Regions from separate parts of the Pseudomonas viciae genome, predicted to be linked through region 2. Evidence: riboswitches for the same ligand, from Rfam matches in the RefSeq annotation. Region 2 holds a riboswitch; the other holds the start of a gene.
The links. Region 2 has a riboswitch for cobalamin ahead of cobO (cob(I)yrinic acid a,c-diamide adenosyltransferase). Riboswitches for the same ligand answer to the same signal wherever they lie in the genome.

Region 1: it holds a riboswitch for cobalamin, as region 2 does, so the genes downstream of both, EPZ47_RS10580 (CbtB domain-containing protein) here and cobO (cob(I)yrinic acid a,c-diamide adenosyltransferase) in region 2, are expected to answer to the same signal.

What each region holds. Positions count from the first base shown of each region.
Region 1 is NZ_CP035088.1:2,298,414-2,314,456, reverse strand. Features, by position in the region: gene EPZ47_RS10605 (phospholipase D-like domain-containing protein) at 1-1,238, opposite strand, end outside; gene EPZ47_RS10600 (vWA domain-containing protein) at 1,444-1,998, opposite strand; gene EPZ47_RS10595 (magnesium chelatase ATPase subunit I) at 2,100-3,101, opposite strand; gene cobN (cobaltochelatase subunit CobN) at 3,275-7,036, opposite strand; gene cobW (cobalamin biosynthesis protein CobW) at 7,040-8,104, opposite strand; cobalamin riboswitch at 8,202-8,416, opposite strand; cobalamin riboswitch at 8,634-8,856, shown strand; gene EPZ47_RS10580 (CbtB domain-containing protein) at 8,958-9,146, shown strand; gene EPZ47_RS10575 (CbtA family protein) at 9,158-9,853, shown strand; gene EPZ47_RS10570 (cobalamin biosynthesis protein) at 9,850-10,254, shown strand; gene cobM (precorrin-4 C(11)-methyltransferase) at 10,332-11,078, shown strand; gene nfuA (Fe-S biogenesis protein NfuA) at 11,279-11,863, opposite strand; gene EPZ47_RS10550 (fatty acid cis/trans isomerase) at 11,979-14,270, opposite strand; gene metH (methionine synthase) at 14,427-16,043, shown strand, end outside.
Region 2 is NZ_CP035088.1:5,090,929-5,106,971, reverse strand. Features, by position in the region: gene EPZ47_RS22515 (C40 family peptidase) at 1-174, shown strand, start outside; gene EPZ47_RS22510 (C40 family peptidase) at 340-876, shown strand; gene EPZ47_RS22505 (PQQ-dependent sugar dehydrogenase) at 970-2,280, opposite strand; gene EPZ47_RS22500 (hypothetical protein) at 2,412-2,996, opposite strand; cobalamin riboswitch at 3,150-3,358, shown strand; gene cobO (cob(I)yrinic acid a,c-diamide adenosyltransferase) at 3,440-4,066, shown strand; gene EPZ47_RS22490 (cobyrinic acid a,c-diamide synthase CobB) at 4,063-5,463, shown strand; gene bluB (5,6-dimethylbenzimidazole synthase) at 5,460-6,110, shown strand; gene cbiB (adenosylcobinamide-phosphate synthase CbiB) at 6,107-7,015, shown strand; gene cobD (threonine-phosphate decarboxylase CobD) at 7,008-8,000, shown strand; gene EPZ47_RS22470 (cobyric acid synthase) at 7,997-9,448, shown strand; gene cobU (bifunctional adenosylcobinamide kinase/adenosylcobinamide-phosphate guanylyltransferase) at 9,581-10,102, shown strand; gene cobT (nicotinate-nucleotide--dimethylbenzimidazole phosphoribosyltransferase) at 10,099-11,154, shown strand; gene cobC (alpha-ribazole phosphatase family protein) at 11,151-11,726, shown strand; gene EPZ47_RS22450 (adenosylcobinamide-GDP ribazoletransferase) at 11,729-12,460, shown strand; gene EPZ47_RS22445 (hypothetical protein) at 12,652-14,667, shown strand; gene EPZ47_RS22440 (autotransporter outer membrane beta-barrel domain-containing protein) at 14,912-16,043, shown strand, end outside.

The sequences.
Region 1 (16,043 bases), 2.8 Mb from region 2:
TCGGCATGGAAGCCGGTGATGCGGCTGGTGGTGTTTTGCAGGCCATAGCGCAGCACTTCATCATTGGGTTGACCGAGCAAGGCATCGAGAATTCGGTCAGGCAAGACGAATGCCGTGACGAATAGCAGGTCCTTTCGCGCGCCATTGATGATCTCGACGAAGCGGTCCAGGTCGCCTCCTCCCGTACGCGGCGAAAACCCGGCGAACAATGGCTCGTCCGGAGCCATTGGGTTGTTCCGGGTCAGCCACTGACGAGTGGCATCGACGTCCTGGGGTTCGGCCCAGATCTGTTCAAACACCTGGCGGTAACTGTCGCTGACCCGTGGATCATCCAGCACGTGGACAACGTTGGCCTGGCGGTAGACGCCGTTGGCGGTGAAGTTGGTGCTGCCGCACAGCACCGCTTCGGGTTGTAGCGCACCGCCGCCACCGACCTTGCTCAGCACGATGAACTTGTCATGAAAAATGTTGTGAGTGACCCGCCCACGCTTGTTGGCCGCTGGCAGTTTTTCGAGGTTGGCTTCGTTGCGTTGCGTGGTGTCATCGCCTGGTTCGGCGTGGTAAAGCACTCGGACCCGTGCCCCGCGAGCATGAGCGGCGTTGACCGCGTCGACGATCACCGGCAGTTCGTATTCGTAGATGGCGACATCCAAGGCCCAGTTGGCATCCAGGGCCCGGTCGATGAAACCGGTCAAACGTCCCAATAAGCCATTTTCCAGCCAGCGGCGCGGGGCGTCGGGCCAGTCATCGATGGAAAGTTTTTTGTTGGCACTGATCAACGCGTCCACTTCGGGAAACTTGCGCTGGAACGCCTGACTGGCGGCCACGGCACGATTGAAGATCACCCGTTGATTGGCCGGCTGCCCGTCGTCGCTGGTGATCGTGATTTCCAGGGCCTCCCCCAACTGCGGCGCATCGGGGCTGCCGTAGGCCAGGTGCACGCGGTAGTGCATTGTCACGCCAGGGTTGACGGCGTAGTCGGCCCAGCGAAATTTTTGCAACGGTGCCTTGTCGCTAGGCGTGGCGTGGAACTGGGGGAATGTGTGGGCCTTGTCGGGGAAGGTCAGGCTGTTGAACAGGAACAGCCAGGGTCTATCGCCCTGCTGCTTCTCGATGGCAAAACCCAGCAAGCCCTTGCGCCGGGATTCGGCCAGGTCCATGGCGAGCAGCACGCCGTTGGTGCCGGCATAGGCCTTGACCCGAAAATCGTCCTGGGGGTTGGTGGCGAGTACGCGCATGGTTCACTCCTGTGATGGACTGCCTGAGCATAGAGCAGTGATCCGGGTTAAGGGGACAAGTCCGGGACCGATGGGATGCCTTCGCGAGCAAGCCCGCTCCCACATCTGATCGTTGTGAACAGATAATGCTTGAACACCGCAGAACCCGTGTGGGAGCGGGCTTGCTCGCGAAGGCGTCCGACCAGGCACCTCACACTCAAGCCCATCACACCTCATCAATATGCCGATACTCAGCCCCCAACTGCCCCGCCAACTGCCGGGCCCGGCCCAGGCGAATCGGGCCGCGCTCGATGTCGATCAACAGGCACGGGCAATCCATGGAGGGCAGTGCCAGCCCTTCTTTCACTCGTCCATCGGTCATCAGCAACACCCGCTGCTGCTCCGCTGGGAAACGCTTGCGCCGGGCCGACAGCCAGCGTCCGGCCTCGCTCAGCGCCGCCAGCAACGGCGTACCACCACCGGCGCCCAGCCCATCGAGCCAGTCCCGCAGGCCGGCCGAGGCCTTGAGCCCCTGCACCTGCCAGTTCGGCACCGTGCCGCTGGCCGTCAGCAGTGCCACCCGAGCGCGTTGTCGGTAGGCGTCATCGAACAATTGCGCCAGCAGGCCTTTGCCATCGCAGAGGGCTCGATGCCGACGGGTCGAGGCCGAGGCATCGACGATGACCAGCCACAGCTCATGGGACGAGCGGTGGCGACCGTGAAAACGCAGGTCTTCATGCAGGCGCGGACGGCCATTGAGTAACGTGCCCGGCCAGTTCACCACACCGCTGACCGCCGCTTTGCTCCGGCCCTGACGGCCTTGGTCGAGTCGTCCGGCACGGGGTCTGGCATTCGCCCCCGCCGGTGAACGGGGGCGAATGCCTAGGGCTTTTTTGGCCAGCTCGGCACTTCACGCCGGGCCCCCGTGGGCAATGCCTGGGCCGGCAAATCACCCCACTGGCCCTGGCCTTCGTTGGGCTGAGCCGTTGCATTTGCAGGTGTTTGCGGCGCCTGGGACGGTGTCGGTGCCGAATGCCCACGTCGACGGTGACGCAAGGCAAACTCGGCGACTGCATCGATGTCTTCAGCGGCGATAGCCTGCGCCCCACGCCAGGCGGCATGGGCCCGGGCTGCCCTTAGCCAGACCAGATCGGCGCGCAAGCCATCGACCCCGGCGGCAAAACAGCGTTCGGTAATCTGCGCCAGTGCCGCATCATCCAGGGCAATCGCGGCCAAGCGGTTGCGCGCCTCCTGGCAACGTTCGCGCAGTTGCTGCTGGGCCATCTCCCACTCTGCGCAGAACCGCACCGGGTCATTGTCGAAATCCAACCGGCGTCGAATGATCTGCCCGCGCTCGGCGGGGGCGGTGTGACCGTCGAGGGCCACGTTCAGGCCGAAACGGTCAAGCAACTGCGGACGCAGTTCGCCTTCTTCCGGGTTCATGGTGCCGATCAACACAAAACGCGCCGGGTGCCGGTGGGAAATGCCGTCGCGCTCGATCAGGTTGGTGCCGCTGGCGGCCACATCGAGCAGCAGGTCCACCAGATGATCGGGCAGCAGGTTCACTTCATCGACGTACAACACGCCGCCGTCGGCCTTGGCCAGCACGCCCGGGGAGAACTGCGCACGCCCTTCTCCCAAAGCTGCGTCCAGATCGAGAGTCCCCACCAGCCGCTCTTCGGTGGCACCGAGGGGCAAGGTGACGAACTGACCACTGGCCAGCAGATCCGCCAGGCCCCGGGCCAACGTGGACTTGGCCATGCCCCGCGGACCTTCGATCAGCACGCCGCCGATTTTCGGATCGATGGCGGCCAGGCACAGGGCGAGTTTCAAGTCATCGGCGCCGACCACGGCGGAGAGCGGGAAATGGGGGGTGTCGGTCATGTTGATGTCTCATGAAATGTGCGAGGTTCCCTGTGGCGAGGGAGCTTGCTCCCGCTGGGGCGCGAAGCGGCCCCCAGAATCTGAGGTCCCAGTGTTGTTTCAGAATGACGACTGCTGCGCAGCCGAGCGGGAGCAAGCTCTCTCGCCACAACTGCGCGTCTGTCATCCTCATGTCAGCTGTCTTCTTCTATGTCCAACAACAAATTCTCCAGGGCCTGGCGATACTCGCCCGGCTCCTGCCACATTCCGCGCTGCTGCGCTTCGAGCATGCGCTCGGTCATGTCCCGCAGGGCGTCGGGGTTGTGCTGGCGGACGAAATCCCGGGTGTCCGGGTCGAGCAGGTACGCATCAGCCAGCAAAGCGTATTGGTGATCGTCGATCAACCGGGTGGTGGCGTCGAACGCGAACAGGTTGTCCACTGTCGCCGCCAGTTCGAACGCGCCTTTATAGCCGTGACGCTTGACCCCGTCGATCCACTTCGGATTCGCCGCGCGGGAACGGATGACGCGGTTGAGCTCTTCTTTCAAGGTGCGGATCTTCGGCAGATCCGGCTGGCTGTGATCGCCATGGTAACTGGCCGCTGCCGCACCGCTGAGGGTCTCTACCGCCGCCAGCATACCGCCCTGAAACTGGTAGTAATCGTTGGAATCGAGCAGGTCGTGCTCGCGGTTGTCCTGGTTCTGCAACACCGCTTGCACCTGGCTCAAGCGCCGGGAGAACTGATCGCGGGCGGCGCTGCCTTCATCGCTGGCGCCGTAAGCGTAGCCGCCCCAGTTCAGGTACACCTCGGCCAAATCCTCGCGGCTCTGCCACAAGCGACCATCAATCGCGCCCTGCACGCCGGCGCCATAGGCACCGGGTTTGGCGCCGAAGATCCGCCAGCCGGCCTGTCGGGCCGCAACCTCCGGCTCAAGGCCCGACGCCAGCAAGGCTTCGCGCTCGCTAAGCACCTTGGCCGCCAAGGGGTTCATGTCGTCCGGCTCATCAAGGGCAGCAACCGCCTGCACCGCCGCATCGAACAGGCGGATCAGGTTGGCGAAGGCGTCACGGAAGAACCCGGAGACCCGCAGCGTGACATCGACCCGAGGCCGGTCCAGCAGGCTCAAGGGCAGAATCTCGAAATCATCGACCCGCTGGCTGCCCGTGGCCCACACCGGGCGCACACCCATCAGCGCCATGGCCTGGGCGATGTCGTCGCCACCGGTGCGCATGGTCGCGGTGCCCCACACCGACAGGCCGAGCTGACGCAGGTGATCGCCGTGGTCCTGCAAATGCCGTTCAAGAATCAGGTTCGCCGACTGGAAACCGATGCGCCACGCCGTGGTGGTCGGCAGGTTGCGCACATCCACCGAGAAGAAATTGCGCCCGGTGGGCAACACATCCAGGCGTCCTCGACTCGGCGCGCCGCTGGGGCCGGCCGGCACGAAGCGCCCGCTCAAGGCATCGAGCAAGCCGCGCATTTCCGCCGGGCCGCAGGCGTCCAGGCGCGGGGCCACGACGCCGCGCAGGCTCGCGATGATGCTGCTCACCACCTCCCAGCCCGGTGCGTCGAGTTGCGGCACTTCACCGTTTAGCGCTTGCTCGATCAACTGCGCAGCAAACAACTCCAGGCGCTCGCGGGTATCGCCAGCGGTTCGCCAAGGTTCGGCGCTGGTCCGGCGCAACGCCTCGGGACAGTCGCCAGTCCAAGGCTCGGCCAAGGCACAATCCAGCGGATCGAAACCCAGCCCGAACGCCTTGGCCAGCGCCCGCAGCAGGCTCGACTGCGCGCCCTTGCCATCGCCACGGGGAATGCGCAGCAACGCCAGCAAGGTGTCGATACGCAGCCGTCCGCTGGGCGACTCGCCAAAAATGTGCAGGCCATCGCGAATCTGCGACTCCTTCAAATCACACAGATAGGTGTCCAGCCGCGGCAGCCAAGTTGCAGCGTCAGCGTCGTCGTCCAGTTGCAACTCGCGGTCGATGTGCGTCTCGCGCACCAGGTTGAGAATGTCCCGCTGCAGTTCCCGGGCGCGGCGCGGGTCGAGCAATTGCGCCTCGTAATATTCGTCGGCCAACAACTCTAGGTTACGCAGCGGTCCGTAGGTTTCGGCCCGGGTCAGCGGTGGCATCAAGTGGTCGATGATCACCGCCTGGGTCCGACGCTTGGCCTGGGCGCCCTCCCCAGGGTCGTTGACGATGAACGGATAGATATTCGGCAGCGGCCCCAGCAGCGCATCGGGCCAGCAATTCTCCGAGAGCCCGACGCCCTTGCCCGGCAGCCATTCGAGGTTGCCGTGCTTGCCGACGTGGATCACCCCGTGGACGCCGTAGGTGTGGCGCAACCAGAAATAAAACGCCAGATAGCCGTGGGGCGGCACCAGGTCCGGGTCGTGGTAGACCCCACTCGGATCGACTTGATAACCACGGGCCGGCTGGATACCGACGAAGGTCAGGCCCAGGCGCAGGCCGGCGACCATCAGGCGCCCTTCGCGGAACATTGGGTCTTTCTCGGGCGAGCCCCAACGCTGCAGCACTGCCTGGCGATTGGCCTCGGGCAATGCGTCGAACATGGCCTGGTAAGCGTCGAGGGCCAGGCTTTGGTGACAGGGTCGCACGTCGAGGCTGTCCAGGTCGTTGCTGACCCCGCCGAGCAATTGCTGAATCAGCGCAGTACCGCTCTCAGGCAGTTCGGCCGGCAGCGGATAACCCTCGGCCTGCATGGCCCGCAGGATATTCAGCGCCGCCGCCGGGGTGTCCAGGCCGACCCCATTGCCGATTCGCCCGTCCCGGGTCGGGTAGTTGGCGAGGATCAGCGCCACGCGCTTTTCGGCGTTGGGCAGGCGCGCCAGGGTGGTCCAGCGCCGGGCCAGTTCGGCGACAAAATCCATGCGTTCGGGCACGGCCCGGTAACAGACCACATCGCTCTGGCTGCGCTCGCTGCGCCAGGCCAGGTCCTTGAAACTGATGGGCCGGCTGATGATCCGCCCGTCCAGTTCCGGCAAGGCAATGTGCATCGCCAGGTCCCGCGGGCCCAGGCCCTGCTCGCTGGCGCGCCAGCCGGGTTCGTTGTCCTGGGCGCAGATCGCCTGGATCACCGGGATGTTGCGACGAAACGGTCGCAGATGCGGCGCTTCGGGGCTGGATTGGGCGAAACCGGTGGTATTGAGGATCACCCCGGCTTCGACCTCATCCAACCAATCTTCCACCCATGCCAGGCAACCGGGCTCCTTGAGGCTGGCCACGGCAATCGGCAGTGGATTGAGCCCCGCCACTTGCAGGCGCTGGCAGAACACGTCGATGAACGCGGTGTTCGCCGCTTGCAGGTGGGAGCGATAGAACAGCACCGCCGCCACCGGTCGATCGGCCTGCCAGTCGGCTTGCCAATCGCCGAGGCTGGCGCTGGTTTTTCGAGGGTGGTAGATCGCCGTGCGCGGCAGAGTTTGCGGCTCACGCCAGGGATAATCGCGGCCGAACCATTGGCTGCCCAAGTTGTGAAACAAGTCCAGGGCATTGCCCAGCCCGCCCTGGCGCAAGAACTGCCAGAGCCGGTCGCGGCCCTCTAAAGGCACGTTGCTCAAGTCGCTGAGCTCCGGGTCCGGACGATCGTCCCCCGGCACCAGGATCAGCTTCACCCCGCGCCCGGCCAGCTCCATCAGGCGCTCGATGCCGTAGCGCCAATAGCCAATGCCACCGTGCAGCGACAACAGGATGACCTTGGCGTGCCGCAGCACGTCTTCGAAGTACAGATCCACCGAAGCGTGGTTTTGCACCTGCATCGGGTTGGCCAGGCGAAATTCCGGATAGTCGTCTGGCAACTGCTTTGCGGCTTCGGCCAGCAGCGCCAGGCTGGAGTCGCCGCTGCACAGGATCACCAGTTCGGCGGGGGTTTGTCCCAGGTCGGCAATGTTGTCATCCGACACAAAGCCGCCGGGCTGGGTCCTGAGCAGGTGCATGGCTTAGGCGCTGAGGGCGGCGCGCAACTGCGCTTCAAGCAGCCCGGCATCGAGCGCCTGGCCGATCAGCACCAGACGGGTAACCCGCGCTTCATCGGCGCCCCACTGGCGGTCGAAATGCTTGTCGAAACGCGTGCCAACACCCTGGATCAGCAGGCGCATCGGCTTGTTCGGGATCGCCGCGAAACCCTTGACCCGCAGCACGCCGTGCTGGACCACCAATTGCGTCAGCGCGTCCAGCAGCAGGCTCTCGTCGGCCTGGGGCAACTCGATGGAAATCGAATCGAAAGCGTCGTGATCGTGGTCGTCTTCATCACCGTCATGGTGATGATCGTGATGACTGTGGCGGCCGTCGATGTGTTCTTCGGAGCCAGCGCCCAGGCCGATCAACACCTCCAGTGGCAGGCGACCGCTGCTGGCTTCGATGACCTTGACCGCCGGCGGCAACTCTTCGGCCACTTCCAGGCGCACTTTCGCCAGGTCTTCCGGGCTGATCAGGTCGGCTTTGTTGAGGATCACCAGGTCGGCGCTGGCCAGTTGATCGGCGAACAGCTCGTGCAGCGGTGATTCGTGGTCCAGGTTCGGGTCGAGTTTGCGCTGGGCATCGACCTGGTCAGGGAAGGCAGCGAAGGTGCCGGCGGCCACGGCTGGGCTGTCGACCACGGTAATCACCGCATCGACAGTGCATGCGCTGCGGATTTCCGGCCATTGGAAGGCCTGGACCAGCGGCTTGGGCAAGGCCAGGCCGGAGGTTTCGATGAGGATGTGGTCGAGGTCGCCACGTCGGGCCACCAGCTCGCGCATCACCGGGAAGAACTCTTCCTGCACCGTGCAGCACAGGCAACCGTTGGCCAGTTCGTAGACGCGGCCGTTGGCTTCTTCTTCGGTGCAACCGATGGAGCACTGCTTGAGGATCTCGCCGTCGATGCCCAGCTCGCCGAACTCGTTGACGATCACCGCGATGCGGCGGCCCTGGGCGTTGTCGAGCATGTGCCGCAGCAAGGTGGTTTTACCCGAGCCGAGGAAACCGGTGACGATGGTGACGGGAAGTTTGGCCAGTGTTTTCATCCGATGCCCCTTGGCAAAGTGGCGGGCAAACGGGACGACAACCGCAGGCAAGGCATGCGCGGAAGATTTCGCCACCGGATCACCCCGCCCGGTTGTAGTGAGAATCTGTCTCGAGGCAGGTCTCCTGGCTGACGGTGGGCCAGTCATTCGACTGGCAATGACTGCGCCTTCCCGTGCGCCCGGTGAAAAAGGGCATGCACAGTGGCCTTGCAGAAACAGCACCGTTCACAGTTGCGGGGGCAGCCGCGGCTTGGACCGCGTTCCCTTCTTAGCTTCGACACGTGCCGAAGAACCTCGAAGGCGCAAGGCTACGCAGGGTGTGGGGGCGGGTCAATGTCCGCAGGTAAGTTCTGTGGTGGCCTTGCCACCGTCATCGCGAGCAAGCTCGCTCCCACGTTGGTTGCTGGCGTACATAGAAATAACGATCACCACAAGTTCCCTGTGGGAGCGAGCTTGCTCGCGATTGGGCGCGACTCGGTGCCAGCCTGAAACCCCATGCCAATTGACGCCCCGCCCTCGCCCATGCTCTCCTGTGCGCCTAGTTACGGGTGCCCTTCACAGGGTGAAACGGGAAACCGGTGAATCGTGTGCTTTACTTCAAGGCCACGTCAGTCCGGTGCTGCCCCCGCAACGGTAAGCGAGCGAAGCGTCTGAACCACTGTGTCTGTCGACATGGGAAGGTGACGCTTGCAGGCCAGGCACAAGCCCGGCCCCTCGCAAGCCCGGAGACCGGCCCATGACTCAAGCATCAACAAACCCGCGGTGGGCGGGCGCTGTTCGAACCTTGGCGGGCTTGCGCCCGGGGTTTCATTGCGCTCGAATCACCCACTGAACAAGAACAGAGGGAAGCGCCATGTCGACCATCAGCAGCACCGCCCGCACCGCCAGCAGCACCACCACCTTGAGCCAACGCCTGAGCGCTGCGATCTTCGCCTCGATCCTGGGCGCCGGCCTGGTCTATTTCGCCGGTTTCTCCCACATCGAAGCCGTACACAACGCGGCCCACGACACCCGCCACAGCGCCGCCTTCCCGTGCCATTGAGACCTGACGACATGATCAAGCGTATCGCGCAGACCGCCGGTTTCAGCGGCTTGCTGGCCGCCCTGCTGCTGACCCTCCTGCAAAGTTTCTGGGTGTCGCCGCTGATTCTGCAAGCCGAAACCTATGAGAAAGCCCCGGCCGCCGAGGTTCATGAGCACGCCAATGGAGCCGCTCACACCCATGATGCCGAGGCCTGGGAACCGGAGGATGGCTGGCAGCGCGTGCTGTCTACCACCGGCGGTAACCTGGTGGTGGCGGTGGGTTTCGCCCTGATGCTGGCGGGCCTGTACACCTTGCGCGCACCGACTCGCACCTCCCAGGGCCTGCTTTGGGGCCTGGCCGGTTATGCCACTTTCGTTCTGGCGCCGACCCTCGGCCTGCCACCGGAACTGCCCGGCACCGCAGCAGCCGACCTGGCCCAGCGGCAGATGTGGTGGATTGGCACCGCAGCGTCCACGGCGGTGGGCATCGCCCTGATCGCCTTCGGCAGACATTGGCTGCTCAAGCTGCTGGGCGTGGCGACGTTGCTGGTGCCTCATGTCATCGGCGCACCGCAGCCGGAAGTTCACTCGATGCTGGCGCCCGAAGCGCTGGAAAGCCAATTCAAGATCGCCTCGCAAGTGACCAACGTCGCGTTCTGGCTGGCCCTCGGCCTGATCAGCGCCTGGCTGTTTCGCCGTGACGGTCAAGCCCAGCACGACGCATGAACAGCGGGCCGATCCTGGTGGTCGGCCTCGGCTGCCAGCGCGGCTGCCTGGCCAGCACGTTACGGGCATTGCTCGATCAGGCGTTGCTGGCCCACGGTATTGCGCTTGATCAGGTGCGGGCCCTGGCCAGTATCGACCTCAAGCGTGACGAACCGGGCCTGCTGGAACTGGCCGAACAACTGGCGCTGCCGCTGACTTGCTTCAGCGCCGAGCAGTTGGCCGATTATCGGGAGCGGCTCAGTCACCGCTCCGAGATCGCTTTCGAACGCACGGGTTGCTACGGCGTCGCCGAAAGTGCCGCCCTGGCCCTGGCCGACAAGCTGGGCACGACGCCTGCAACGCTGCTGATTCCTCGCCTGAGCGGTCCCATGAGCACCTTGGCATTGGCGCTCGCCTTGTAAATCCCGATAATCCGCACTCAGGATCATGAGCGATCTTCATCTGGGCGACGCTCACCCATCTTTCACAGGAGCCGGTCATGACCGTTTACTTCATCGGCGCCGGCCCCGGCGACCCGGAACTCATCACCGTCAAAGGCCAGCGGCTGATCCGCAGTTGCGCGGTGATCATCTACGCCGGCTCTCTGGTGCCGACGGCCGTGCTTGAGGGCCATCACGCCGAACAGGTGATCAACAGCGCCGAGCTGCACCTGGAACAAATCATCGAGCTGATCAAAACCGCACACCACAAAGGCCAGGACGTGGCCCGGGTACACTCCGGCGACCCAAGCCTGTACGGCGCCATCGGCGAGCAGATTCGTTGCCTGCGGGAATTGGAGATCCCGTTCGAGATCATTCCGGGCGTGACCGCAACCTCAGCCTGCGCCGCCCTGCTGGGTGCGGAACTAACCTTGCCGGACGTGTCCCAAAGCGTGATTCTCACCCGTTACGCAGACAAAACCGCGATGCCTGCGGGTGAGGAACTGAGCAGCCTGGCACAGCACGGGGCGACCATGGCGATTCACCTGGGGGTCAATCATCTGGAGAAAATCATCAGCGAACTGCTGCCCCATTACGGCGCGGATTGCCCGATCGCCGTGATTCACCGGGCCACCTGGCCGGATCAGGATTGGGTCGTGGGCACCCTGGCCGATATCGCCGCCAAGGTACAGGCCAAGGGCTTTCGCCGAACGGCGCTGATTCTGGTGGGGCGTGTGCTGGGTAATGATGTGTTCAGCGAATCGTCGCTGTATCGCGCCGGGCATGCGCATCTCTACAGGCCCTGACTCAATCAGCGAGAGCCAACCGGGATCCCCTGTGGGAGCGAGCTTGCTCGCGATAGCGGTGGATCAGCCAGCGGTGATGTTGAATGTGCCGACGCCTTCGCGAGCAAGCTCGCTCCCACAGGGATTGGCGGCGGTCGGATCTGCGCCCATAAAAAACGGTGCTCACGGGCACCGTTTCTTATATCCGCAGCGAACACCTATCAGTAGTAGGCGTTTTCTTTCTGCGTGTGGTCGGTCACGTCGCGCACGCCCTTGAGCTCCGGAATGCGTTCGAGCAAGGTGCGCTCGATGCCTTCCCTAAGGGTCACGTCAGCCTGGCCGCAGCCCTGGCAGCCGCCGCCGAACTGGAGCACGGCGATGCCGTCTTCCACTACGTCGATCAGCGAAACCTGGCCGCCGTGGCTGGCCAGCCCCGGGTTGATTTCGGTTTGCAGGTAGTAATTGATGCGCTCGTTGACCGGGCTGTCGGCGTTGACCATCGGCACCTTGGCGTTCGGCGCCTTGATGGTCAGTTGGCCGCCCATGCGGTCGGTGGCGTAGTCGACCACTGCATCGTCCAGGAACGCTTCGCTGAACGAGTCGATGTAGGCGGTGAAGCTCTTGAGCCCCAGCGCGGTGTCTTCGGGTTTTTCTTCCCCCGGCTTGCAGTAGGCAATGCACGTCTCAGCGTACTGGGTGCCGGGCTGGGTGATGAAGACGCGGATCCCGATACCCGGGGTGTTCTGCTTGGACAGCAGATCAGCCAGGTAATCGTGGGCGGCGTCGGTAATCGTAATAGCGGTCATGGGAACTCCTCGCAGGCTTGCCGGCAGTTTACGCCAATCATCGCGCCGGACAAAGTCCCAGTATTTTTGTCGGGAAAGCAACCGACGGTGGGCTCCTCACCGCCGGGCATGTCGATCAGAGGTTCTGGTAGCGATTCATGTCCAGCACACCGGCCTCCAGGGGCTCGGTCTCGCGGATGTACTGGCTCAAGTCGTGGAAGTATTCCCAGAACTGCGGGTGGCTGCGACGAATCCCCCAGCGCTCGACGATCCGCTCGAAAGCCTGGGCATCCGAGGCACGCTCCATTGCATCGACAAACGCTGGCACTTGCTCGGCCGGGATGTTGAAGATGAAGTTCGGGTAGCTACTGAGCAAGCCCGGGTACACCGTCAACGTATCGAGCCCCGGCTGGTAGCGCAGTTCCTCCCCCAACAGAAACGCCACGTTACTGTGGGCCCGGTTGCGCAGCAGGCTGTAGACCTCACGCTGACCGCTGGCGGTTTCGATTCGCAGCATGGTCGCTTCGGGCAACTGATTGATCACGCTGAGCCCCGCCGCCGGGCGCGACACCAGCCGACTGAGAGCCTGTTCGGCGTTCTGCAAGGTCGGGTCGATATTGGGCCGTGAACAGTAAGCCCCTTCACAGCGGTTGATTGGATCGGGGCGCGCGTTCAGTTCGCCATAACGGGCCAGCAATTGCTGGGCGAAATCGCGCTTGGGGTCGTGTTCGTCCAGCTTGAGCGCGGTCGGCTTGTCATCGTCGATGGACTCGTAATCGAGCCACATCTTGAATTTGCCACCGGCCTGATACCAATCGTCGAGATAACCTTCCCGGGAGTCAGCCGGCATCAGGCGCAGGAAATTCTGCTCCGCGCCATTGCGTATCAAGTCGAAGTACAGCCGGGTCTGGGCCTGATGGGAGACGTTGCCGAACACGTCGAAATTCACCGCCAACTGGTAATAGGTGCGCTCCAGCAACGGAAAGTCGAACAACCACATCGTCTGCGGCACTTCGCCGATCAAGCCCTTGGTGACCGAAGCACTGTCGAAGTTGCGAAAAATACTCAGCAACGCATTGTCGTTGCCGGCCCACAGCGTCGACCAGCTCGGCGCGGGTACCTCGGCGTAATTGTCGCGGCGCAAGGCTTCATATTCGTTACGTTTGTCCCGGTAGTCGAGCCAGAGACTGAGGACACTGCCCACATCGTCGTTCTGCCCCGGCATCGCCAGCAACGGCGTGGCCTGGCCGCGGTAGTTCGGGTCAGTGATGTACAGGTCATGTTCGGGGGCCTGGAACAGCGCCCAGAAATTATCGCGGATCACGTCGGTGGCGATCTGGCCCCGACATACCGGGCCGCGGATGAACGTGCGCACAAAATACTCGGCGTTATCGAGCATGAACTGATAGCGGGCCTGGGCGGGGATCGCTTCGAAGGTGGAAAACGGGTTGGCCCGGCGTTCCGGCCCATAGCCCGGCAATGCCGTGACCTGCCATTTGCCGCTGTAGAACAGACTCTTGATCCGCGCCATTTTCGCCGCGCTCAAGCCATAGGTGATGTGGGTCTTGTGCACGATCACCCCTTGCACCGGCCAGAGCCGGTAATACACCCGGGTGCCAGGGTCGTCGTTCGGGCGACGGGTGTTGATCAGGTCGATGGGCTGACCGGTGGGCGTGCGCGAACGCACCCACTGGAAGAAATGCCCCGACTCGCCATCCTTGAAATAGATGTGTGCCAGAAACCAGTGCTCAAACAACCAGCGGCCCACCAGGCTTTCCCGGGCACCTGGGGCATTAAGCAGATTCTCCCACTGCACCACCTGCAAGGCTTCGGCGGCACTCGGCGCCAGGGCCTGCTGATCGATGGGTGCGCCAGCCGCCAGCCAGCGCTGCAACGTCTGGTATTGCTGGTCGGTCAGGCCGGTAACGGCCAGGGGCATACCTTCCTTGGGGTGCGCGGCGGCGTATTCGTCGAATTGCCCGGGCATCGCGCAACTGTTCTCACGGTTCAGGCCCAGCACGATTTCCTCCGGCAGCTTGGCGTTAGGCTGCAACGGCGTGCGATGCCCCAGTTCCAGCATCCGTGCCATTAGCGCGGCCTGGCTGCCCTGGGCGTCGAGCACCGAATAGAAACCCTTGCGCTGCCAGGCCTGCGGGCCAGAGGCGTCATAGAACAAACGGGTCGGGTCGGCGGCCTGGCGGCGCTCGCCGTCGTATACCGATAGCTTGGTCGCGCCGCGGGCCGCGCCTTCGCCACTGCCCAGGTTCAACTGGCAGGCGGAGTCGTAGCACGCATGGCAAGCCACGCACTTTTGCGTGAAGATCGGCTGGATGTCACGGGTGTAGGAAAGCGCTGGAGCGGAATCCTTTGCCACTGCGGTAAAAGACAACAGCAGCAACAGACTGCCGAAGAAAACGCGATACGGCATGTCTCGGGTCCCTAAGAGATAATCCGGCGATTCTACCGGGCCAGCATCGCCTTGCAAACATGAGCGATATTCATGCAAAAGCCCACCATGATCAAATCCTGCACAGGTTTGCTATCATCCCGGCCTTCGTAATGGTCTTTTTTTCCAGGTAGTCCTATGTCCGATCGCAGCGCTCGCCTTTATCTTCTCCAGCAAGCCCTCAAGGAGCGCATCCTGATCCTCGACGGCGGCATGGGCACGATGATCCAGAGCTACAAGCTGGAGGAGCAGGACTACCGCGGCAAGCGTTTCGCCGACTGGCCGAGTGACGTCAAGGGCAACAACGACTTGCTGGTGCTGAGCCGCCCTGACGTAATCGGCGCCATCGAAAAAGCCTACCTGGATGCCGGTGCCGACATCCTGGAAACCAACACCTTCAACGCCACCCAGGTGTCCCAGGCCGACTACGGCATGCAGGCGCTTGCCTATGAGTTGAATCTGGAAGGCGCGCGCCTGGCCCGTAAAGTGGCCGACGCCAAGACCCTGGAAACCCCGGACAAGCCGCGCTTCGTCGCCGGCGTGCTCGGCCCGACCAGCCGCACCTGCTCGCTGTCGCCGGACGTCAACAACCCCGGCTACCGCAACGTGACCTTCGACGAACTGGTGGAGAACTACACCGAGGCCACCAAGGGCCTGATCGAAGGCGGTGCCGACCTGATCCTGATCGAAACCATTTTCGATACGCTCAACGCCAAGGCGGCGATTTTCGCCGTACAAGGGGTTTATGAAGAGCTGGGCGTCGAACTGCCGATCATGATCTCCGGCACCATCACCGATGCATCCGGCCGTACCCTGTCCGGCCAGACCACCGAAGCCTTCTGGAACTCCGTGGCCCACGCCAAGCCGATCTCCGTGGGCTTGAACTGCGCCCTCGGTGCCAGCGAGCTGCGCCCATACCTGGAAGAGTTGTCGAACAAGGCCAGCACCCACGTATCAGCGCACCCGAACGCCGGCCTGCCCAACGAATTCGGTGAATACGACGAGTTGCCGGTCGAGACCGCCAAGGTCATCGAAGAATTCGCCCAAAGCGGTTTCCTGAACATCGTCGGCGGCTGCTGCGGCACCACCCCGGCGCATATCGAAGCCATCGCCAAGGCCGTGGCCGGTTACGCACCGCGGCAGATTCCGGATATCCCTCGGGCTTGCCGCCTGTCGGGCCTGGAACCGTTCACCATCGATCGCAGCTCCCTGTTCGTCAACGTCGGCGAGCGGACCAACATCACCGGTTCCGCCAAGTTCGCCCGGCTGATCCGCGAGGACAACTACACCGAAGCCCTGGAAGTGGCCCTGCAACAGGTCGAGGCCGGCGCCCAGGTGATCGACATCAACATGGACGAGGGCATGCTCGATTCGAAGAAGGCCATGGTGACCTTCCTCAATCTGATCGCCGGCGAACCGGACATCTCCCGCGTACCGATCATGATCGACTCCTCGAAATGGGAAGTGATCGAAGCCGGCCTCAAGTGCATCCAGGGCAAGGGCATCGTCAACTCCATCAGCATGAAGGAAGGCGTCGAGCAGTTCATCCACCACGCCAAACTGTGCAAGCGCTATGGCGCCGCCGTGGTGGTGATGGCCTTCGACGAAGCCGGCCAGGCCGACACCGAGGCGCGCAAGAAGGAAATCTGCAAGCGCTCCTACGACATCCTGGTCAACGAAGTCGGCTTCCCACCGGAAGACATCATCTTCGACCCGAACATCTTCGCCGTCGCCACCGGTATAGAAGAGCACAAC
Region 2 (16,043 bases):
CGCGTCAGTCACGCCGGGATCTACCTGGGTGACAACCAGTTCATCCATTCCAGCAGCCGCCGCAGCGGTGGCGTGCGCATCGACAGCCTGGGCGACAGCTACTGGAACAAGACCTTCATCGAAGCCAAGCGTGCCCTCGCCATGGCACCGACTGTGATCACTGCTCGCAAGTAAGCACACAGTTTGTAAGGCAAACTTAAAGTCTTACTTGAAGTTTGCCGCATAGTCGCTAGAATCCTTGATCATTGATTGATGGCAATCCGCCTGCGTACTACGCAGGCGGATTTGTTTTCATGCCCACGGCAGAAAAGCCGCATCCAGATCAGGATTGTTCTGCATATGTCGACGTCGGCCCGCCTCGCTCTCATCTGTCTCGCCGCGCTGCTCAGCGCCTGTGCCAGCCGTACACCACCGCCACCCGCGCCGGTACGGGCTCCGGTAGTCTTTGCGCCCTCGCAAGCCTTTTCCCCGGCCGCCGAAGATGTGCTCTTCCGTGCCTTGGGGTTGGTGGGCACGCCGTATCGCTGGGGCGGAAATACACCGGACTCGGGTTTTGATTGCAGTGGCCTGATTGGCTACGTCTACCGTGACGCCGCCGGCATTTCCTTGCCGCGTTCCACCCGCGAAATGATCGGCATGCGCGCCCCGAGCGTTGGCAAGGAGGCCTTGCAAACGGGTGATCTGATCTTCTTCGCCACCAACGGCGGCTCCCAGGTCAGTCATGCCGGGATCTATGTCGGGGAGGGCCGCTTTGTCCATGCGCCGGCCACCGGCGGTACGGTCAAGCTCGACAGCCTGTCCAAGGCCTATTGGCAGAAAGCCTATCTGAGCGCCAAGCGGGTGTTGCAGCCGGAGCATCTGGCGCGTAATCCCTGACCATTAAATATATGCGCCGCTAGAAAACCCTTGTGGCGAGGGAGCAAGCTCCCTCGCCACAAGTTTCAGTGTCTGCTCAGCTTTTTCGGTAGGTCATTTAGTCGACACCCGCCAAATCTTGTTCCCCACATCATCGGCCACCAACAACCCGCCCTGTTTATCGATCACCACGCCTACCGGCCGGCCCTGGGCTTTTTCGTCGGCGTTCAGGAACCCGGTCAATACATCCACGGGCTGGCCCACCGGTTTGCCGCCGTTGAACGGTACGAAAATCACTTTATAACCACTGTGGGGCTTGCGGTTCCATGAGCCGTGCTGCCCGATGAACGCGCCTTCGGTAAACGGCGCGGGTAAGGCGCTGCCTTCGGCGAAAGTCAGGCCCAGTGAGGCGGTGTGGGGGCCGACGGCGTAGTCCGGGGCGATGGCCTTGGCCACCAGCGCCGGGTTCTGCGGTTCGACGCGGACATCGACATGCTGCCCGTAATAGCTGTAGGGCCAGCCATAGAACGCGCCGTCCTTGACCGACGTGATGTAGTCCGGCACCAGGTCGCTGCCGAGCTCGTCCCGCTCGTTCACTGCCGTCCACAGCGCCCCACTGCGGGGCTCCCAGGCCAGGCCGTTGGGGTTGCGCAGGCCCGAGGCGAAGATGCGGTGATGACCGCTGGCGCGGTCCACTTCCCAGATGGCGGCGCGGCCTTCTTCAGCCTCCATGCCATTTTCCGCGACGTTGCTGTTGGAGCCGGTGGTGACGTACAGCTTGCTGCCGTCGCGGCTGGCGATGACGTTTTTGGTCCAGTGATGGTTCAGCGTGCCGCCCGGCAAATCGACGACCTTGGTCGGCTGCGCCTTGATTTGCGTGTCCCCCTCCTTGTAAGGGAAGCGGATCAGCCGGTCGGTGTCGGCCACGTACAGGTCATTGCCCACGAGGGTCATGCCAAACGGCGAGTTGAGGTTCTCCAGGAACACCGTTCGGGTTTCAGCGACGCCGTCGTGATTGGTGTCGCGCAGCAGCGTGATGCGGTTGGGGCTGGGCACGCCGGCACCGGCGCGGCCCATGACTTTCTTCATCACCCAGCCACGGATGCCCTTGGCATCATCCGGCTTGGGCGGGGCGTTGGTTTCGGCCACCAGCACATCGCCGTTGGGCAGAACGTAGAGCCAGCGTGGATGGTCCAGGCCTTCGGCGAAGGCGCCCACTTGCAGGCCCTCGGCTGGGGTGGGCTTGGCACCTTCCGGCCAGCCGATCGCTTCGGCGATGTTGACGGTCGGGACCAGGGTCTTGTTCGGTTCGGGCAGCTTCGGCGCAGGACCGGTGCCGTCGGACACTTGCAAGGTGGAAGACTCGCCACAAGCGACAAGCCCGGCGGCAAGGGCGACGATCAGAAGGTGCGGTGGCTTGAGCATGCTGGCTTCCCTATGAATGCATGTAGTTATTCATAGAGAAGCGTAGACAGGCGATGGTTCAACTGCAGGCGCGTGTCAGCAGGTAAGCCCACCTGTGGGAGCGAGCTCCCACAGTTCTAGCGTGGATTGAGTCAGCCGTGGGCCTGTTTGAACAGCACCGCAATGCCAGGATGGTAGTGACCGGCCTCGTTGCGCAACTTGCGGTAGGCGTAAGGGAAATACCAGGCCACGGCGCAGGTGTTCTCCTTCTGCAAGTCGTCGATCATGTCCTGCAATTCTTCGGGCGTGGCACTCTGCTGGGCTTTTTGCGGGGCGACGAACAGGCAGCCCAGCTTCAGGTCGCTGGAATAGCTGATGCGTTTGGCATCGCTGGCGGCCTCCGACAGGGGTTGGGTCAGGTTCAGGTTGTTGACCTTGGGCCAGCGTTGGGTGGCCTGGATGAAGGCGCGTTCGTCGGTGCTGGCGATGAACAAATCGGCGCTGACGTTGCGTTCGCCTTCTTCATTCTGCTTGCGGGTCGGGGTGCTTTGCAGTGTGACCATCTCGGCCATCCAGGCGGCAGCCGACAGCAAGCCGAGGTTGGCTTTTTCATCGAACCAGTAAGGCGTGTCGTTATCACCGCGCACGGCATTGTAGCGATCGATGCAGTCAAACCAACGTTCCAGCACCGGGCGCAGGAATTCCAGTTTTGGATTGCTGATGATCATCCCTTGCATGCTTTGCCCTCTTGTTTTTGTGATATCGGGTCGTAGTGTCGCTTTGATATCACTTGCTGCAGGATCACACAAGATTGGCGTCACTTTATTGATGGGCGCCAATGCTTGCCCCGACAGGCGGCTTTAATTGACGCTCCACCCCCAACCCTCTAACCTTCGCCGCTTGTTTCAGGTGCTCTGTGATTGCGATCGACAGAGTGAAACAGGGAAGCCGGTGAGTGCACACGAACCCGGCGCTGCCCCCGCAACGGTAAATGAGTCAACGCTGTGCTTAAGCCACTGTGTCGCAGACATGGGAAGGCGCACAGACCGGCATTGCGCCGCTCATGAGCCCGGAGACCGGCCTGATTCATCCAACGGCATCACGGTGGGCGATGCCAGGCTTGTTGCCGTCTTTTCTTGTGCCCGCCCGCCGTTATCCAGTCCCCAACGGAGGCTTCCCCATGACCGACTCCCCTACCAGCAATGCATCTGATCGCGACGAACGCCACCTGGCGCGCATGCTGCGCAAAAAAGCCGTGATCGACGAGCGCATCGCCAACTCGCCGAACGAATGCGGCCTGCTGCTGGTGCTGACCGGCAACGGCAAGGGCAAGAGCAGCTCGGCGTTCGGCATGCTGGCGCGGTCCATGGGGCACGGCATGCAATGCGGCGTGGTGCAGTTCATCAAGGGCCGCAGCAGCACCGGTGAGGAGCTGTTTTTCCGCCGCTTCCCGGAGCAGGTGCGCTTTCACGTCATGGGCGAAGGCTTCACTTGGGAAACCCAGGATCGCCAGCGCGACATCGCCGCCGCCGAAGCCGCCTGGGCTGTATCGCGGCAATTGCTCAGCGATCCGTCCATTGGCCTGGTGGTGCTCGATGAACTGAACATCGCCCTCAAGCACGGCTACCTCGACCTCGATCAGGTGTTGAGCGATCTGCAAGCCCGTCCACCGATGCAGCATGTGGTGGTGACCGGGCGTGGCGCCAAGCCGGAGATGATCGAGCTGGCCGATACCGTCACTGAAATGGGCATGATCAAGCACGCGTTCCAGGCCGGCATCAAGGCGCAGAAAGGCGTCGAACTGTGAGTGATGCTCGCCACTGCCCGGCGGTGCTGATCGCCGCCCCGGCCTCGGGGCAGGGCAAGACCACCGTCACCGCCGCCCTGGCGCGCTTGCATCGCAACCAGGGACGCAAGGTGCGCGTCTTCAAATGCGGTCCGGACTTCCTCGACCCGATGATCCTCGAACGGGCCAGCGGTGCGCCGGTCTATCAATTGGACATGTGGATGGTCGGCGAGCAGGAAAGCCGCCGGCTGTTGTGGGAAGCCGCCGCCGAGGCGGACCTTATCCTGATTGAAGGGGTGATGGGGTTGTTCGACGGCACGCCGTCCAGCGCCGATCTGGCGCGGCATTTTGGCGTGCCGGTGCTGGCGGTGATCGACGGCACGGCCATGGCCCAGACCTTCGGCGCCCTGGCCTTGGGCCTGGCGCGTTATCAGCCGGACTTGCCGTTTGCCGGGGTCTTGGCCAACCGCGTCGGCACCTTGCGCCACGCGCAATTGCTTGAAGGCAGCCTGACCGAAGGTCTGCGTTGGTACGGCGCGCTGTCCCGGGAAACCGGTATCGAATTACCCAGCCGTCATCTAGGGTTGGTCCAGGCCAGCGAATTGAATGACCTCGACCTGCGCCTCGACGCGGCAGCCGAGGCCTTGGCCGGCAGTTGTGAAGTGGCGCTGCCGCCGGCGGTGGCGTTCGCCGCGCCTGAGCTGATTACCCCGCAGCCGTGGCTCGACGGTGTGCGTATCGCCGTGGCCCGGGACGAAGCGTTTGCCTTCACCTACGGCGCGAGCCTCGATCTGCTGCGGGCCATGGGCGCGCAATTGAGCTTCTTTTCGCCGATCCATGACACCCAACTGCCCGAGGCGGACAGCCTCTATCTACCCGGCGGTTATCCGGAATTGCACCACGTTGCGTTGGCCCGGAACGCGCCGATGCTGGCGGCAATCCGGGCTCACCATGCTGCCGGCAAGCCGTTGCTCGCCGAATGCGGTGGCATGCTGTATCTGCTCGATTCATTGACTGACGTCGACGGCACCCGCGCCGAACTGTTGGGTTTGCTCGCTGGTGATGCGCAGATGCAAAAGCGTCTGGCGGCCCTGGCGTTGCAAGCGGTGGAGTTGCCGGAAGGTGCCTTGCGTGGGCATACCTATCATCATTCCCTGACTAGCACTGAACTTGAACCGATAGCCCGTGGGCATAGCCCCAATGGCGGGCGAGGGGCGGAGGCGGTGTTCCGGCAGGGGCGGATGACGGCTTCTTATGTGCATTTCTATTTTCCGTCGAATCCGCGGGCGATTGCCGGGCTGTTTGCACCTGACCTTGAGGCCGCCTTCGCGAGCAAGCCCGCTCCCACAGGGGATTGTGTGATCTCAAGTGCAGCGCCAGCCAGTGTGGGAGCGAGCTTGCTCGCGAAGAGGCCATGACAGACACCGCTTTCTCCCAGGCCGAACGCGACGCCATTTATCGCGCCATCGCCGAACGCCGTGACATGCGCCACTTCACTGGCGGCACGGTCGAACCGGCCTTGCTGCGCCGCCTGCTGGAAGCCGCGCACCAGGCCCCCAGCGTCGGCCTGATGCAACCCTGGCGGTTCATCCGCATCAGCGACCGCGCCTTGCGCGGGCAGATCCGCCAACTGGTGGAGCAGGAGCGCATCCGCACCGCCGAGGCCCTGGGCGAGCGCAGCGATGACTTCATGAAGCTCAAGGTCGAAGGCATCAACGATTGCGCCGAGGTGCTGGTGGCGGCGTTGATGGAGGATCGCGAGCGGCACATCTTCGGTCGCCGGACCTTGCCGGAAATGGACCTGGCTTCGCTGTCCTGCGCGATCCAGAACCTCTGGCTGGCTTCCCGCGCCGAAGGGTTGGGGATGGGCTGGGTGTCGTTGTTCGAACCCCAGGCTTTGGCCGACTTGCTGGGCCTGCCCGACGGTGCCAAGCCACTGGCGATCCTCTGCCTGGGCCCGGTCGAGGCTTTTTACCCGGCGCCGATGCTCGCCCTGGAAGGCTGGGCGCAACCGCGTTCGCTGAATGAACTGCTGTATGAAAACCATTGGGGAGTGAGCCCATGAGTGTGGCGTTGCTCAGTGCCGCCGCGGTGGCGCTGGATGCGCTGTTGGGCGAGCCCCGGCGCTGGCATCCGCTGGTGGCATTCGGCGGCTTTGCCGACCGTATCGAACAACGCTTCAATTCCGGCGGCCGTGGCTGGCGCAGCCACGGGGTGACGGCGTGGATCATCGCTGTGGTGCCATTGACCTTGCTGGTCACAGCCCTGTCCTGGGCACCGATGGTGGGCTGGCTGGTGGAAATCCTCGCGTTGTATTGCGCCCTCGGCCTGCGCAGCCTCGGTGAACATGTCGAGCCGGTGGCCCGGGCGTTGCGCGGTGGCGATCTGGACGAGGCGCGCAAGCGTGTTGGCTATCTGGTCAGCCGCGAAACCGCTGAACTGGATGAAACCGCCGTGGCCCGCGCCGCCACCGAGTCAGTGCTGGAAAACGGCAGCGACGCGGTGTTTGCCGCGCTGTTCTGGTTCGCCGTGGCCGGTGCGCCCGGCGTGGTGCTCTACCGGCTGAGCAATACCCTCGACGCCATGTGGGGCTATCGCAACGAACGCTTCGAGCGTTTCGGCTGGGCTGCGGCGAAAATCGACGACGTGCTCAACTACATTCCGGCGCGCCTGGTGGCGTTGACCTACGCCGTGCTCGGCCAAACTCGCCTGGCGCTCAAATGCTGGCGCAGCCAGGGCCCGACCTGGGACAGCCCCAATGCCGGGCCGGTGATGGCCGCCGGTGCTGGCGCATTGGGCGTCGAGCTGGGCGGCGCGGCGGTGTATCACGGCGAACTGCACCAACGTCCACCGCTGGGCGAGGGCGTGCCGGCGAGTGCCGATTCCATTGATCGCGGCTGGCAATTGGTCCAGCGCGGGGTATGGTTGTGGTTGCTGATTCTCTGCCTGGGAGCTGAGTTTTATGCTTGAGCACGGTGGACGCCTGCGCAACGCGGCCCGGCAATACGGGATTGCCGAGGCCGACTGGCTCGACTTGTCCAGCGGCCTGGCGCCTTGGCCATTCGACGTCCCGGCGATTCCCCTGCGAGCCTGGGCGCGCCTGCCGGAAACCGATGATGGTTTGGAGCAGGCTGCCTGCGACTACTACGGTGCGTTGAATGTGCTGCCAGTGGCCGGTTCACAGATGGCCATCCAGTTGTTGCCACGCCTGCGTCGGGCCGGCAAGGTCGGCGTGCTCTCGCCGTGTTACGCCGAGCACGCCGAAGCCTGGCGCCGCAGTGGTTACATCGTGCGCGAAGTGCTGGAGCCGGAAGTGGATTTCTTCCTCGATAGCCTCGACGTACTGGTGGTGGTCAACCCGAACAACCCCACCGGCCTGAATCTGACCCCCGAACGCTTGCTGGACTGGCATGCGCGCCTGGCCCAGCGCGGCGGCTGGCTGGTGGTGGATGAGGCCTTCATGGACATCACGCCGCAGTTGAGTCTGGCGGCTCACACCCATCAGGTCGGGCTGATTGTGCTGCGTTCGTTCGGCAAGTTTTTTGGCTTGGCCGGGGTTCGCCTGGGGTTTGTCCTGGCCGAGCGGCGGTTACTCAAGTTGCTTGCTGAGCAGGTCGGGCCGTGGGCCGTGAGCGGACCCACCCGGGTGCTGGGCCAAGCCTGTCTGCTGGACACCGGGGCCCAGGTCCGCCAGCGCCAACGCTGCGAAGCCACCAGCCAACGCCTGGCGCTGACTCTGGAACGCCATGGCTTCAAACCCCAGGGCGGCTGCGGATTGTTCCAATGGCTGGTCACCGAGCACGCTGTGGGGCTTCACGATTTTATGGCCCATCGCGGCATTCTCCTGCGACTGTTTGTGAACAACAGCAGCCTGCGCTTCGGGCTCCCGGCGGATGACGCGGAGTTCCTGCGTCTGGAACAGGCGCTTGAGGCTTACACCAAGGACATTCAATGACCACTGTGATGGTGCAGGGCACCACCTCCGATGCCGGCAAAAGTACCCTGGTCACGGCGCTGTGCCGCTGGGTCAGGCGCCAGGGTGTGAGCGTGGTGCCGTTCAAGCCGCAGAACATGGCCCTCAACAGCGCGGTGACCGCCGACGGCGGCGAAATCGGCCGCGCCCAAGCCGTGCAGGCCCAGGCCGCCGGGCTCGAACCGCACACCGACATGAACCCGGTGCTGCTCAAGCCCAACAGTGATACTGGCGCTCAAGTCATCATCCATGGTCGCGCCGTCACCACCATGAACGCCGTGGCTTATCACGATTACAAAGCCATCGCGATGCAAGCGGTGCTGGCCTCGCACCAACGCTTGAGCGCCGCATATCCCGTGGTGATGGTGGAGGGCGCCGGGTCGCCGGCAGAGATCAATCTGCGTGCCGGTGACATCGCCAACATGGGCTTTGCCGAGGCGGTGGACTGCCCGGTGCTGCTGATCGCCGATATCAATCGCGGCGGGGTGTTCGCCCATCTGGTCGGAACCCTGGAGTTGCTTTCACCCAGCGAGCAGGCGCGGATCAAGGGCTTCATCATCAACCGTTTTCGCGGCGACATCGCCTTGCTGCAACCGGGCCTGGACTGGCTGGAGGCGCGCACCGGCAAACCGGTGATCGGCGTGTTGCCCTACGTGATGGACCTGCACCTGGAAGCCGAGGACGGCCTCGACCAACGCCAGATCGACAAGGTCGAGCAGGTACTCAAAGTAGTGGTGCCGGTGTTGCCGCGCATCAGCAACCACACCGATTTCGATCCGCTGCGCCTGCACCCGCAGGTTGACCTGCAATTCATCGGCCCCGGCCAAACCATCCCGCCGGCCGACCTGATCATTCTGCCCGGTTCGAAAAGCGTGCGCAGCGACCTGGCCTACTTGCGCGCCAATGGTTGGGACACGGCGATCCAGCGTCACCTGCGCTACGGTGGCAAGTTGCTGGGCATCTGCGGTGGTTTGCAGATGCTTGGCCAGCAGGTTCACGACCCGCTGGGGCTGGAAGGCGCGGCGGGCTCCAGTGCCGGGCTGGGCCTGCTGGCTTTCGAAACGACCCTGGAACACGAGAAGCAACTGCGCAACGTGTGCGGGCGATTGGCCTTGGAAGAGGCTGAGGTTAGCGGCTACGAAATTCACGCGGGCGTGACCACAGGCCCGGCCCTGGAAAACCCGGCGGTGCATCTGGAGGACGGCCGTTGCGACGGCGCCCAGAGCCTCGACGGGCAGATTTTCGGCACCTACCTGCATGGCCTGTTCGAATCGCCTCAGGCCAGCAGTGCGTTGTTGCGCTGGGCCGGGTTGCAGTCTGTGCAGACGGTGGATTACCACGGCTTGCGCGAGCGGGATATCGAGCGGTTGGCGGATCTGGTGGAGCGGCATTTGGATACCGTGGTGTTGCGTGAACTCTGTGGGATTTAGGTCGATTCGGCTGGCGCCATCGCGAGCAAGCTCGCTCCCACATTGGATCTGCGGTGTACATAAGTCCCCTGTGGGAGTGAGCTTGCTCGTGATGGGGCCATCAGCAACACCGCCATTTGAAAGGTAAACAACATGCTGCAACTAATCCTCGGCGGCGCCCGCTCCGGCAAGAGTCGCCTGGCGGAAAAGCTCGCCACGGACACTCGACTGCCGGTGACCTACATCGCCACCAGCCAACCCCTGGACGGCGAGATGAACGAGCGAGTCGCCCAGCACCGCGCCCGCCGTCCGGCCGAATGGGCGCTGGTGGAGGAGCCCTTGGCCCTGGCCCGAGTGTTGCGGGAAAACGCCGCTCCCGGGCAATGCCTGTTGGTGGACTGCCTGACCCTCTGGCTGACCAACCTGCTGATGCTCGACGATCCCGAACAACTGCATACCGAACGCGAAGCACTGCTGGACTGCCTGGCCGCGTTGCCCGGTGAAGTCATTTTTGTCAGCAACGAGACCGGAATGGGTGTCGTGCCGCTGGGCGAGTTGACTCGCCGTTACGTCGATGAAGCCGGTTGGCTGCATCAAGCCTTGGCCGAACGTTGTCAGCGCGTCGTGCTGACCGTCGCCGGCCTGCCCCTGACTCTCAAAGGTACTGCGTTATGAATCACCGCTGGTGGCTGGACCCATGCAAGCCCCTCGACACCCAGGCTTTGGAGCAGGCCACGGCCCGTCAGCAACAACTGACCAAACCCGCCGGTTCATTGGGCCGACTGGAATCGGTGGCGGTGCAACTGGCGGGCCTGCAAGGGCAGGTCAAGCCGAGCCTGGATCAACTGTGGATCGCCATTTTCGCCGGCGATCATGGCGTGGTGGCCGAAGGCGTATCGGCCTATCCCCAGGAAGTCACTGGGCAGATGCTGCTCAACTTCGTCAGCGGTGGCGCGGCCATCAGCGTCCTGGCGCGGCAACTGGGCGCGTCCCTGGAAGTGGTGGACCTGGGCACCGTGATGCCTTCGCTGGCCCTGCCCGGTGTGCGCCATCTGAATGTCGGCCCCGGTACGGCGAACTTCCTCCAGGGCCCAGCGATGAGCGCGTCCCAGGGCGAACAAGCCTTGCACGCCGGCCGCGATAGCGTGGCCCGGGCCGTCGCTACTGGGGCGCAACTGTTCATCGGCGGCGAGATGGGCATTGGCAATACCACGGCCGCTAGCGCCCTGGCCTGCGCCTTGCTCGATTGCCCAGTGGCGCATCTGGTGGGGCCGGGCACGGGGTTGGACGCGGCGGGTGTCAGCCGCAAGGCCCAGGTCATCGAACGTGCCCTGGCGCTGCACGCTGCCCAGCACAACGACCCGTTGCAGACCTTGTTCAACCTCGGTGGTTTTGAAATCGCAGCCTTGGTCGGTGCTTATCTGGCCTGTGCCCAGCAAGGCGTCGCGGTGCTGGTGGATGGTTTTATCTGCAGTGTTGCGGCCCTGGTGGCCGTGCGGCTCAATCCCGCGTGCCGGCCATGGTTGCTGTTCGGCCATCGCGGCGCCGAACCCGGCCATCGCCACGTGCTGGAAACCCTCAACGCCGAACCTCTGTTGGACCTGGGCCTGCGCCTGGGCGAGGGCAGTGGCGCGGCGCTGGCGGTGCCGCTGTTGCGCCTGGCCTGTGATCTGCACGGGCAGATGGCGACGTTCGCCGAAGCGGCCGTGGCGGATCGCCCGGCATGACCTTGCGCCTGGACCTGCTGCGTCACGGCGAAACCGAACTGGGCGGCGGACTGCGTGGCAGCCTCGACGACGCCTTGACCGCCAAGGGTTGGGAACAGATGCACGCAGCGGTGGAGCAGGGCGGACCGTGGGATCGCTTGGTCAGTTCACCGTTGCAGCGTTGCGCCCGCTTCGCTGAACAACTCGGCGCCCAACTCGGCGTGCCGCTGCACCTGGACAACGACCTGCAAGAACTGCATTTCGGTGCCTGGGAAGGCCGCAGCGCGGCGGCATTGATGGACACCGACGCCGAAGCCTTGGGCCGGTTCTGGGCCGATCCCTACAGCTTCACGCCACCCGATGGCGAACCGGTGCTGGCGTTTTCCAACCGCGTGCTGGCAGCGGTCGAACGCCTGCACGCGGCCTACGCCGGGCAACGTATCTTGCTGATCAGCCATGGCGGCGTGATGCGTTTGCTGCTGGCCCGGGCCCGAGGCCTGCCTCGGGAACAATTGCTCAACGTCGAAGTCGCCCACGGCGCGCTGTTTTCTCTGCAAGTGTCGTCCGACGCCGTGCTGACAGAGGTTGGCTGAAGATGCTGCCATTCTGGATCGCCCTGCAATTTCTCAGCAGCCTGCCGGTACGCCTGCCGGGCATGCCCGAGCCTGAGCAACTGGGCCGTTCGCTGCTGTTCTATCCGTTGGTGGGGCTGTTGTTCGGTGTTTTGCTGTGGGTGCTCAACGCTCTGCTGCTAGGCGCGCCGCCGTTGCTGCACGCCGCGTTGTTGCTGACGGCGTGGGTATTGCTCAGCGGCGGCCTGCACCTGGATGGTCTGGCCGACAGCGCGGACGCCTGGCTGGGCGGCTTCGGCGATCGCGAGCGCACGCTGTTGATCATGAAGGATCCACGCAGCGGGCCGATTGCCGTCATCACGCTGGTGTTGGTGCTGTTGCTCAAATTCACCGCGCTACTGGCGTTGATCGAGCAAGGGCAGGGCGTGATGTTGATCATCGTGCCGGTGTTGGGGCGTGCCGCGTTGCTTGGGCTGTTCCTGACCACGCCTTATGTGCGTGCCGGTGGTTTGGGTCAGGCACTTGCCGATCACTTGCCCCGGCGTGCGGGGTGGCAGGTGTTGTGGGTGTGCGCGCTGGGCTGTGTGCTGGTGGTGGGCTGGGCTGGCGTCGTTGCGCTGCTGGTCGCCGCGGCGGTGTTTATCGGCTTGCGCCAGATGATGCTGCGCAGGCTCGCGGGGTGCACCGGGGATACCGCCGGGGCCTTGCTGGAATTGCTGGAGATGGCGGTGTTGCTGGGGGTGGTGTTGCTCTGAACGGGCGGTAGCACCTGTCAACTCTGACAGTATCGCCTCGTTAAAAACCGGTGCTTAATTCGCTCAAGGCCTTGGCTGCCACGCAGAGCGATGGGAAGCGTTGTGTAGTGTCCGGTGTTATCGATCTGCCAAAAAACTGGATGGCCGTGGGTGTCTCAACGGCTGAACGTTGTCAATGGGAGAGCGATAACATGGCTAATGCGGATAAAAAACTGGCGCGACGTGAGGCAAACAGCGCTTATCTCAGGGAGCGCACCGAGCACCAGTCGAGGTTGGGCAACCAATACATCATCATTGATCATCCTATAGTGGACATCGCCACAGGTCTGCTCAGCGGCCCCGAACTGAAGGACGGGTTGAAGGTGCAAATTCGTAAGTGGGATGCCCTACCACCTGTGGGCGTACCGGAGAAAATCCAGGTCATGTTCGATCGTACTGGCAATGGTCGTTTTGAGATCATGGCAGAACATGAGTTTGTAATACCCATGGGTGGTAGCGACTTTCCGGAAACCTTCCCCTACCCGATGCTCATCGGGGTCGAGGCTCTTCCGCAAAACTCTCCGTGCCGCGTTAGATATGACCATTGGATCTATAACGCAGAGGTACCAGACGAATCTCCGATAACTCCGCTCATTTGCGACCGCTTGCCACCCTATGATCGTGCCCCGCCGGATGCACTGACCTTTGCAACCACCTACTTCGATGACAGCAACCTGGCCCCCGGCAGCAAGTTGAAGGCCACGATTCCTGGTTATGATGATTGGCAAGCGACTGATCAAATCGCCGTTTATCTGGTGGACGCTGCCCATATTCCTGACGAGCCGACTGGGCTCATCCCGATTTTCTTCGACTATGTCCCCGCCCCGGGCATCTCGGACACCGAGATAGAAATCGATGGCAACCGTGTTCGTGAGTTTGGCGATGCCGAATGCGTGTTCATCTATGTCTTGATCGACAAGGCGACCAATCCCAGCGTTCTGTCGCTTTGGCAGAAAATAAGCCTCACCTTCGGACGGCTACCGACCAACTTGCAAGCACCGGAGGTCCCCCAGGCGGATCCGGGGCCGTTGGTGGTCGAGCATGCTTTGTCGGGGGTGAGCGTCTGGATTCCCCTGTATGACAATCACAAGAGCTATGACTACATTCGATTGAAGTGGGGGAGTACGACGCTGGAGGACGTTGCTGTTGGGCCTAACCCGCCGGCCAGGATCGAGATCCCGGTGGAACCGAAACTCCTCATGCTCGAGGAATACGGCGAAAACACCACTGGCGACAAGGGGACCAACATCAGTTATCACGTCGTGCGTAAAAACCGGCTATTCGGACCTGAAGACCTCGATATCGACGTCAACTTCGAGGTGCCGATCCCCTGGGTCCCCTGGCCGTTTCCCGGCTGGCCCAATCCGGTGCATCCAAGCTTGACGATAGGTGTCGTTACGAATTGGGATGGTAGCCGGACCAACCAGTTGACGCGGGACGACAAGGACAAGGCGGCGGATTTCACCTTTACCTGGTACGACGAGGCGGTTGACGGCCATGTCATCGATTTTTTCTGGAATGGCACTCGTGTCGTTGAGGCCCAGATCACCTTCGATGATACGCAGCATACACCTGGCGACGACGAAACCGTCGAGATCCCTTGGACTTACATCAAGAACGGGGGCAATGGCACCAAGGTACCGGTGCACTATCAGTTGAGCGCGCCAGGCATTGAGAATGACCTGGAATCCATCCCAACCGAGGTCAACGTCAATGCCATAGCCGTTGAACTGCCACCTGCGAGTTTTCCTACCATCTCTACCCCTTATCCAGGCTGCTCGGTGCTGGATGACGATGGCGCGCTCCAGGTCGCCATCCCTGACCTCACCGGCGTGCTCGAGGATGGTGACGAAATCAATTTCGTCTTCACCCCCATGAGAGGGGAGTTTCTGAACGACCCTGAAGATCCGATCACCGCCGCGATATTCAGGCAAGACTACGTGTTGGGCGCTGCCGGTACACCTCTGACCGGCTTTATCATTCGAGTGGCACCTTATGCGGACCATATCCTGCCGCTTTATACCGAGAACGCAGGAACGAATCACAGGGGCCGGGCGAAGATCCAGTATTTCCACGATGACGGCTCGGAAATACTTGAATCGACACCGCACACAACCATCACCGCCTTCCACATGCCGGACACGCCGTGCGAGATCCCAAGGCCTTAGCCTGGAAGCATGCACCCGGGCGTTTGTTGCCCGGGTGTGCATGTTGACGCTCCCTCATGGAGGGACCTCTACATCGATATTTCACACCGAAGCAATGAGAAAAATCTCACGAACACAGGGATAAGTCCTACATATCTTCCGGAAACGAGTGCTTAGGATTGCCGCCTTTTGATCGTCCAGAGCAAGGCAGCAAGGCGCCAGGCAAGGGCGATTGCCAGACAGCTTGTTCACCCAGGAGTTACTCATGTCCGTCAGCCACTCATTCTCCATCACGCCGCTTGCGCGCGTTCTCAAACTTGTGACCCTCGCGCCATTGTTGCTACTGAGTCCGACCGGCCTGGCACAGACGCTCATCGAAAACGGTGCGTCCAAGACCATCGATGCCACCACCACGACTGACGATTACCTGGTGGAGACCGAAAGCAAGCTGACGGCCAATGGCGCCACGACTTACCAGATCCATGCGTCCGGCGGGTCGACGATCAATTTGAGCGATACCCAGGTCACCGCTCAAGGCAATGCCAACGGCGTCAATTTAGTTGGCAGCGAAGCGACCATCGCCAACGGCAGCAAAGTCGTCAGCAGCAACGTCGGGCTGCGCCTGGCAAACTCGGCCGCCGGTGGATCTACCGCGGTGGTCAGCGACAGCGAGATCGTGGGTGGGCGAGCGGGAGCAGTCCTCAGTGCCCGCAGCCAACTGATACTCGAGGCCGGTTCCACCGTGACTGCCAGCAACGCCAATGGCGTCGGCGTACAAAGTTTCGGCGGCAAGATTTCCGCCACCGACAGCACCATCGTTGGGGGGCTCAACGGTGTGTACGTGTTTGCCGACCTCAACCTGTCCGCCGACAACGCATTGATCCTGGATAACTCCCGCGTCGAAGGCTTGACCGGTTCGGCGATCGTTGTCGATGGCCAGACCCAGACCAACAACGAACGGGTGAATATCGAAGTCAACAACGGCTCTACCCTGGTGGCTGGCAACGGTAAGCTCTTGGAAGTCGTCAATGGTTCTTCGGCGAATTTCAAGGCCGATAACAGCCAATTGGTCGGTGACATCATCGTGGAGGAAGGCAGCAGCGCTAACGTTGTGTTCGACAACTTCGCGACGCTCACCGGTCGCCTGGAAAACGTCGAGAGCCTGACTATCAACAACGAAGCCCGGTGGGTGATGGTTGGTGACGGCGAGGTCGAGAAGCTGGACATGAACGGCGGTGGTATTCAGTTCGGCAACCCGGGCGAATTCTACAAATTGACCGTGGGCGAGCTGTCGGGCAACGGCACGTTCTACATGCACACCAACTTCACCACGGGCCAGGTCGATACGCTGACGGTGACCGGCACGGCCACCGGTAATCATCTGGTGGCGCTCGACA